One region of the Bacillus sp. GbtcB14 genome, then DNA from elsewhere that is predicted to be linked to it. Evidence: riboswitches for the same ligand, from Rfam matches in the RefSeq annotation. Region 1 holds a riboswitch; the other holds the start of a gene.

Region 1 (4,391 bases):
TCGCTACTGGGCAACGATTCACAAACGGACAACCAAAGCTATTTAATGTTTCAATAGAGGGTGTCGTTCCTTCTATTGCACGTAATATTTTTTCGGAATCATCCATATTCGGAATTGCTTGTAATAAGCTTTTCGTATATGGATGTTTAGGAGAACCTATTACTTCCTGTATCGTTCCTTTTTCAACAACACGCCCCCCGTACATAACAACTACTCGGTCAGCTACTTCACGCACAAGTGCCAAATCATGTGTAATTAATAAAATACTCGTATTTTGTTTTTCTTTCCGCTCTTTTAATAACCCCATAATTTGCTTTTGAATCGTTACATCTAACGCTGTTGTTGGCTCGTCTGCAATAACAAGCCTTGGATGACAAGCAAACGCAATTGCTAAACAAATACGCTGCCTCATGCCTCCGCTTAATTGATGTGGGTACTGTTCAAAGCGTTTCTCTGCTTCATGTATCCCTAAATCATTTAATAAGTTAATTGCAATTTCTTTTGCTTCTTTTTTCGATTTTTTCTCATGTTGCAAAATTACTTCTGTAATTTGTCTTCCTACTTTCATCGTTGGGTTTAAAGATGAAAGTGGATCTTGAAAGATAAAGGAAATATCTTTCCCACGAATTTGATTCCATTCTGATTCTTGTAAATTCGTTAATTCTTTTGATTGGAAAGATACATTTCCATCTTCGATATGAATGGATTCTTGATTTAAGCCGATAATAGATTGTGCTGTAACACTTTTTCCTGAACCACTTTCTCCTACAAGTGCAACTATTTCACCTTCGTTAATAGAAAAGGAAACATGCTTCACAATCGCTTGCTTACTAGTCTCTTTTTCAACGGCTAACGTTACGTTTTCTAAAGATAAGATTTGTGCCATGTTTTTTCTCCTTTCGATTCCGTTTCACGATTTTTGGATCAATTGCATCTTGCAAACCATCACCAATGGCATTAAATGCGAACATAATAAGTGCAATCATGATTGCCGGGAAGAATAGTTGCCACCACTCTCCGCTTAGTAATGTCCCGAGCGCATCGTTCGTCATCGTTCCCCAACTCGCTGCTGGTGATTGCACTCCAAGACCAATAAAGCTTAAAAATGATTCTGAGAAAATAGCTGCTGGAATTGTAAATGATAAATTTACGATAATAATACCCGTTAAGTTCGGAATTAAATGCCCATATATAATTTTCATATGAGATGTGCCTAATCGTTCTGCCGCAATAACAAACTCTCTTTGTTTTAAAGACAAGACTTGGGCTCGAATGAGACGTGCCATTCCAATCCATCCTGTTAATGCAAGAGCGATAATGATGGTAAAAAGACCTGGTTTCATAACGATTAATAGTAAAATAACAATTAATAAATACGGGATACCATATAACACTTCAATCCCTCTTATAATCCACTCATCAATTAACGTTCCAAGGCGACTACGCCCTCTCACATATCCACTAAAGCCACCGATTAATACACCTAGTCCTATATCAAGAGCTGCTGCTACCAATCCAACCGTTAGTGAAATTTTCCCACCAGCCCATGTACGTGCCCATATGTCTCTACCTAAATCATCTGTTCCAAACCAATGCTCACTACTAGGCGGTAAGTTTGTTGCCTCTTTTACTTGCTCGCTCGCAGTAAATGGCGTTAAACTTTCACCAATAAGAGAGAATACAATAATTAGTAATAACGTCACTGATCCTAAAACTGCGATTGGATTCGATATAAACTTACGAATCACTTCCTTCTTTCGGCTAATCGTTTGCTGATCTTTATTTATCGTTAATTCTTTTTTCTCTTCATTTGTTAATAACTGTTTATTAATTTCATAAGCTCCCATTTAAATATCCCCCCTCCTTACGTAATAGAACGAATACGTGGATCCACAATACGATGAATAATATCTGTAATGAAAATACAAGAAATTAATAATGCACTATAGAAAATCGTTGTTCCCATAATCACCGGATAATCTCGATTGAAAATACTATCTACAAAATATTTTCCTAGACCAGGAATTGAAAAGATTTTTTCAATAACGAAAGTCCCTGTTAGCAGTCCAGCCATTAATGGTCCAACAAATGTAAGTACTGGAACAATCGCATTTCGAAGAGCATGTCTTATAATGATTTTCTTAATTGGTATACCTTTCGCTCTCGCTAGCTTAATATAATCACTCTGCAATACTTCGATCATATTAGAACGAACAAATCTTGTAATAACCGCGATTGGACCTAGCGCCAATGCGAAAGATGGTAATACCGTATGTTCGAATGTTCCCCAAGACGCTACTGGTAAAAGTTCAAATTGGATAGCAAATACTTGTATAAATAATGGTGCTAGAATAAAGCTTGGAATAGATATGCCGAGAATTGCAAGCAAACTCACACCATAATCAATTACTCTCCCGTGATAGAGGGCTGCAAATGTGCCTGCTGCAATCCCAACTAACAATGAAATAATAAGTGCTTGTAGACCGATAATTGCTGATGGACCAAATCCTGTCGTTATAATCTCTGATACGCCTTGCCCTGTCGATTGAACGGATTCACCAAAGTCAAAATGAACTACACCGTCTAAATAAGCAACATATTGATTCCATAACGGTTCATCAAGATGATACTTCGCCCTCATGTTTTGTATCACTTCTTCAGGAAAGATTTTCGCATCTGATGAAAATGGATCTCCCGGAATAATATGCATAATTAAAAATGTCACTGTCGTAATAACCCATAATGTGAAAACCATAACTGATAGTTTTTTAACAACATACACTCTAATAACCCCCTAAACTCATAAATTTACTTTGTTTTATTGACGTATCTTTCCCATTACTCCCTTTTCTCTTCTTAAAATACAAAAAGCCTTGATCTTAAAAAATAAGATCAAGGCTTAATAAACAAAGGCCCATCACTTATCTTTCAAGACTTGCTTGCTGGAATTAGCACGGTGTTCATCTTACAGAACCCGCTGCTGAGGTGTCATAGGGCCAGTCCCTCTACCTCTCTGGATAAGTAAATTGCTATATTATTATTTGGTTCAAATTGTATATTTCGAATTATAATTCTGAAAAAATGAAAAGTCAATCAAATTGGATATATTTAGAAAAATCAGTTTTTAATCCTTTTATCGAAATTATAGTTTTCACTTATAATAAAAAGAAAAGATGTTAAAGGAGTTATATGATGGACCCCTTACTTCTTGCTACTATAGGATTACCATTAACAATCATCATTCTTGTCATCATCGGGTTCTACAAACTCTTCATTAAAAGAAGAAGTATCACCTCTTTTTATACCTCTTTCGATAATATTACAGGACAAACTATTTCCGAATTTCACGAAGAACAGAAGGTATTAGTATCCGAGGATGAAGACGGTGATGGTAAGAAGAAAAAATAACCTTGCCCAGGCAAGGTTATTTTTTCGCTTCTGTTTGAAAACGTTTATAGTATGTCGATGCTGTTGCAAAGTTAATTTCAATATCACGAATCAATGATGAATCTTCTTCTTTAGCTAACTTCTGTAATTTTTTCATCGCTTGTTCCGATTCATCCAGGAAACCAACATATACCTCATGTTCTTTCTCTTTCGACTTTGGTACACGAATTTCTTTACGTATATGATCAATATCCTCTAACATGCTTGTTGTTACCTTTTGCACATCTTCTTTATATGTAGCATTCGTTATTTCCTTACCGCCCTTTTCTTTTGCTACTTCAAATAACTGCAGTGCTTTATTAATTTCTTTATTCATTTTTATATCGTATTTTTCATGTACTGCAAGGTATTCTTTCATCTCTTCTGTTTGTTCAGTAGATTGCTCTACCTTTTCTTTCGGTTCTTTCGTATCTTTATTTCCATTACACCCTGCTAGAAGGAGCATACTTCCCATTACAGCAATACCCAAAACCTTCTTCATCTCTTCTTCTCCTTTTATCTACAACTACTACTCATTATAGTTTCTTTTATCTCCACTTGTTATTATACCGAGAACATCCTACTTTTTACACTTAAGACGACATCGTAATATATATACCAACATGTTTGTCACAGTATCGTCACTTTATACAAATAACTTTTGCACTGCTTTACTACATCACCTTACAAAACTGTAAGCACACATAAAGAACAAACCATGCTAGACTTACATATGCATAACGCAAACATATGTAAGTTTTTAAGGAGAATCATCTATGTACAACACAATGCCTTTTATGGGAGAAGATATTCGTGTCCTTATTCGCGAAAAATCACTTCATATCGAAAATACAGAGAGCCTTCGCCGCGTATTAAAAAAGAAACATGCTCCATTTAAGTTAGCCCAATATTTAAAACAACAACATACAAATCAATTTCATACCGTGCTAAATATATCAGATAAA
Region 2 (4,391 bases), on a different contig from region 1:
TAATACAATTCCAGCCCACTTACTCATTGGCGATGCAGCTCAAATGTAATATGACCTAATTCCGGTAAAATTAATTTATTCATCGCAAGGCGAACTGCGCCGCTAGACCCTGGCATGGAAAAGACTACTTTGCGCCCAATTGTACCACCAATTGCTCTACTTAACATTGCGCTACTTCCGATATCTTCTAAATAACTAATCATGCGGAACAACTCACCAAATCCAACGATTTCTTTATCTAATAGCGCTGATACTGCTTCAATTGTCACATCACGTTTCGTAATACCAGTACCGCCATTTGTTAACACGACATCAACATCTTCTCTATGATAACCAGCTAACACCGCTTGCTGAATACTTTCTTTATCATCTTTTACAATTTCATAAGAAGTTACTGTATGTCCTGCTTCTTTTAACAATTCATGTAATAGTTGTCCGCTCTTATCTGTTTCTTCCGTACGTGTATCGGAAATTGTTACGATCTTGCAACGCACTTCTTTTGGCGCTTGTTTCTTATGTTCAGTTACGCTCATTTTTTCATCTTTCCTTTCCTCAAGGCTTTTCTTCATTTTATCATACATATCTTTACACAATTTTGTATGAAGCTGATGATGCATCATGATACAATATAAGTATAATAATCCACAAAAAGGAAAATGGAAACATCCTTTCTTATCCCCCCTAGACTTCACATCATTAGCTAACCTTTAACTTTTCTTATATTTTCTACATAGTAGAGTTCAGCTTTTAAAATTGCACTACCAAATAAATCGGAGGTATACATATTATGGAACTTTATAAAAAATTAACAACAACATTCATCCTCTTATTCGTCGCTTCCATTACTGTCGGTTTTTCGCTAAAAGGCGCGATTCCATATGCTACATTAATAAGCATTATATTCGCAACACTCTTTTTACTATGCAGTGCATTGTGCGCAGGAAAAGCACGTCAAATAAAGGAATGATTGCATATGTTCCGTAAGAAACCGACAATTTGTAAATCATGTAAAAAGGAAATACAAACGTATGAAAAAGCATGGATTCATATGCCATTTCCGGCAAGCGGAATGACGAATATGAAAAAGTATATTGAGCTAGACGGAGAAGTGTATTGCAACTCATGCATCCAAATCATAAATAAAACGAAATAAAAAAAGCTTTGCGCTCACCGCGCAAAGCTTTTTTTCATATATTATAGACCAGCTTGCTCTTTTAAAGCTGCAGCTTTGTCTGTACGTTCCCATGATAGATCTACATCAGTACGTCCGAAGTGGCCGTAAGCTGCTGTTTGTTTGTAAATTGGGCGACGTAAGTCTAGCATTTTAATAATACCAGCTGGGCGAAGATCGAAGTTGTTACGAACTAGTTCTACTAGTACGTCTTCAGATACTTTACCAGTGCCGAATGTATCAACTGAAATTGATACTGGTTGTGCTACACCAATTGCGTACGCAAGTTGTACTTCTGCTTTATCAGCAAGACCAGCTGCTACGATGTTTTTCGCAACATAACGAGCTGCATATGCTGCAGAGCGGTCAACTTTTGTTGCATCTTTACCAGAGAATGCACCGCCGCCGTGGCGAGCGTATCCACCATAAGTATCAACGATGATTTTACGTCCTGTTAAACCAGCATCACCTTGTGGTCCACCAATTACGAAGCGGCCAGTTGGGTTAATGAAGAATTTCGTTTCTCCATCCATTAATTCTGCTGGAACTACAGCTTTAATTACATGCTCTTTTAAATCGCGATCGATTTCTTCCCATGTAACATCTGGATGATGCTGTGTAGAAATTACGATTGTATCTACACGTACAGGTTTACCATTTTCATCATACTCAACTGTAACTTGCGTTTTTCCGTCCGGACGTAAGTATGATAATGTGTCATCTTTACGTACTTCAGTTAAACGGCGAGCTAATTTGTGAGCAAGCGAGATTGGAAGTGGCATTAATTCTTGTGTTTCATTACATGCGAAGCCAAACATTAAACCTTGGTCTCCTGCACCAATTGCCTCAATCTCAGCGTCAGTCATTAGACCTTCGCGTGCTTCTAGCGCTTGGTCAACACCCATAGCGATGTCAGCAGATTGCTCATCGATAGATGTTAAAACTGCACAAGTTTCTGCATCGAATCCGTATTTTGCGCGTGTGTAACCAATGCCTTGAATTGTTTCACGAACGATTTTTGGAATATCTACGTAAGTAGAAGTCGTAATTTCCCCCGCTACCAATACTAAACCAGTTGTTACAGTTGTTTCACAAGCTACACGTGCATTAGCGTCCTTTGATAAGATCGCATCTAAAATTGAATCAGAAATTTGGTCACAAATTTTATCTGGATGTCCTTCAGTTACAGACTCAGATGTGAACAGATGACGTTTTTTTGTCATGTGGTAAACCTCCCTACAGTAATTGTATATATTGTACGGAACTCATCCTTAATTTGCCACAAACTGCGACATACATTTATTCTCCCACACAAGCATACAGAAAAACCTTTCCTACTTTACATAGAGGAAAGGTTTAATTTGCTACTTGCATACTGCTTTTTGCCCTTTGCTCTTATCGTTCGAGACCGTTAGCCTCGCACAGGTTTTAGCACCTATTCACCTGTATTTACCACTACAAGTGAGGTTGCTGGGCTTCATCGGGCCTGTCCCTCCGCCAGCTCGGGATAAGAGAGTATCCGTCCCAACCTATACTAAAGAAATGATATTCATTTGTCAATTAATATTCACATTTTCCTGAAAGTTTTTCTCAATACGCCTGGAATGAAATATTAATAAGGAAATAATGCATGCACACAAACAAAAAGAAATAAATAGTATACATTATTTATATAATTGTGTTATACTCTTGTTGGGGATTACGAGAAATATTTCATTAAATGAAAAGGATGGTATATAAATATGAGTACTGTGAATGTCCAAATTGGTTTACACGAATTATTGAACGGAAGCAATGCACAGATTCAACTAAGTGTTCCGCAATTAGTGGAAAAAGTATTAATGCGAAATGAAGGGAAATTAACTTCTACTGGTGCCGTTTCTGCTTCAACAGGAAAATATACAGGACGTTCTCCTAAAGATAAATTTATTGTGAAAGAAGCATCGGTTGCTGACAAAATTGCTTGGGGAGCAGTGAATCAACCGATTTCTGAAGAACATTTTAATAAATTATATACTAAAGTTTTAGAATACTTAAAAGAAAAAGAAGAGTTATTCGTCTTCAATGGATTTGCAGGCGCTGACCGCAATTACCGCCTACCAATTCAAGTTATTAACGAATATGCATGGCACAATTTATTTGTACATCAATTATTCATTCGTCCAACTGAAGAAGAATTAACAACTCATGAATCAGAGTTCACAATTGTTTCTGCACCGAATTTCAAAGCAGATCCAGCTGTTGACGGTACAAACTCTGAAGCATTCATTATGGTTTCATTCGAAAAACGTATCGTACTAATTGGTGGTACAGAATACGCTGGAGAAATGAAAAAATCAATCTTCTCTATTATGAACTTCTTACTACCTGAACAAGATATTCTTTCTATGCATTGCTCTGCAAACGTAGGTGAAGAAGGCGACGTAGCACTATTCTTCGGTTTATCTGGAACAGGTAAAACGACATTATCTGCTGATCCACACCGTAAATTAATCGGTGATGATGAGCATGGTTGGTCTGATAACGGTGTATTCAATATTGAAGGCGGTTGCTACGCAAAATGTGTAAACCTTTCTCACGAGAAAGAACCACAAATTTTCGATGCAATCAAATTTGGATCTGTTTTAGAAAACGTTATCATTAATAACCAAACGCGTATCGCAGACTATAACGATACTACTTTAACAGAAAATACTCGTGCTGCATACCCTATGCATGCGATCGACAATATCGTACTGCCAAGTGTTGCTGGACACCCAAATACAATCATTTTCTTAACTGCTGATGCATCTGGCGTATTGCCTCCAATCAGTAAGTTATCAAAAGAACAAGCTATGTATCATTTCTTAAGTGGTTACACTAGTAAACTAGCAGGAACAGAGCGCGGCGTTACATCTCCGCAAGCAACATTCTCAACTTGCTTCGGTTCACCATTCTTACCACTTGATGCATCTCGCTATGCTGAAATGCTTGGTGAAAAAATCGAGAAACACGATGCAAAAGTATTCTTAGTAAACACTGGCTGGACTGGTGGCGAATACGGCATTGGTAAACGTATGAACTTAGGTTACACTCGTGCAATGATTCAAGCAGCATTAAGCGGCGAACTTGCGAAAACTGAAACAGCTAAACATGACATCTTCGGTCTTGAAGTTCCACTTCACGTACCAGGTGTACCTGATGAAGTATTAATGCCTGAACAAACTTGGGCTGATAAAGC

Evidence for each region. A riboswitch is a leader RNA that binds a small molecule or an ion and turns the genes downstream of it on or off. The one in region 1 is predicted to bind S-adenosylmethionine.
Region 2: it holds a riboswitch for S-adenosylmethionine, as region 1 does, so the genes downstream of both, metK (methionine adenosyltransferase) here and KVT31_RS24835 (ABC transporter permease) in region 1, are expected to answer to the same signal.

The regions. Positions count from the first base shown of each region.
Region 1 covers NZ_JAGXJT010000012.1:39,120-43,510, reverse strand. Annotated here, with positions in the region: gene KVT31_RS24845 (ABC transporter ATP-binding protein) at 1-886, opposite strand, end outside; gene KVT31_RS24840 (ABC transporter permease) at 843-1,847, opposite strand; gene KVT31_RS24835 (ABC transporter permease) at 1,865-2,782, opposite strand; SAM riboswitch class I at 2,919-3,024, opposite strand; gene KVT31_RS24830 (DUF3951 domain-containing protein) at 3,193-3,408, shown strand; gene KVT31_RS24825 (hypothetical protein) at 3,425-3,928, opposite strand; gene KVT31_RS24820 (hypothetical protein) at 4,203-4,391, shown strand, end outside.
Region 2 covers NZ_JAGXJT010000009.1:109,001-113,391, reverse strand. Annotated here, with positions in the region: gene KVT31_RS23035 (molybdenum cofactor guanylyltransferase) at 1-27, opposite strand, end outside; gene KVT31_RS23030 (MogA/MoaB family molybdenum cofactor biosynthesis protein) at 24-533, opposite strand; gene KVT31_RS23025 (hypothetical protein) at 788-967, shown strand; gene KVT31_RS23020 (hypothetical protein) at 974-1,153, shown strand; gene metK (methionine adenosyltransferase) at 1,195-2,394, opposite strand; SAM riboswitch class I at 2,564-2,685, opposite strand; gene pckA (phosphoenolpyruvate carboxykinase (ATP)) at 2,914-4,391, shown strand, end outside.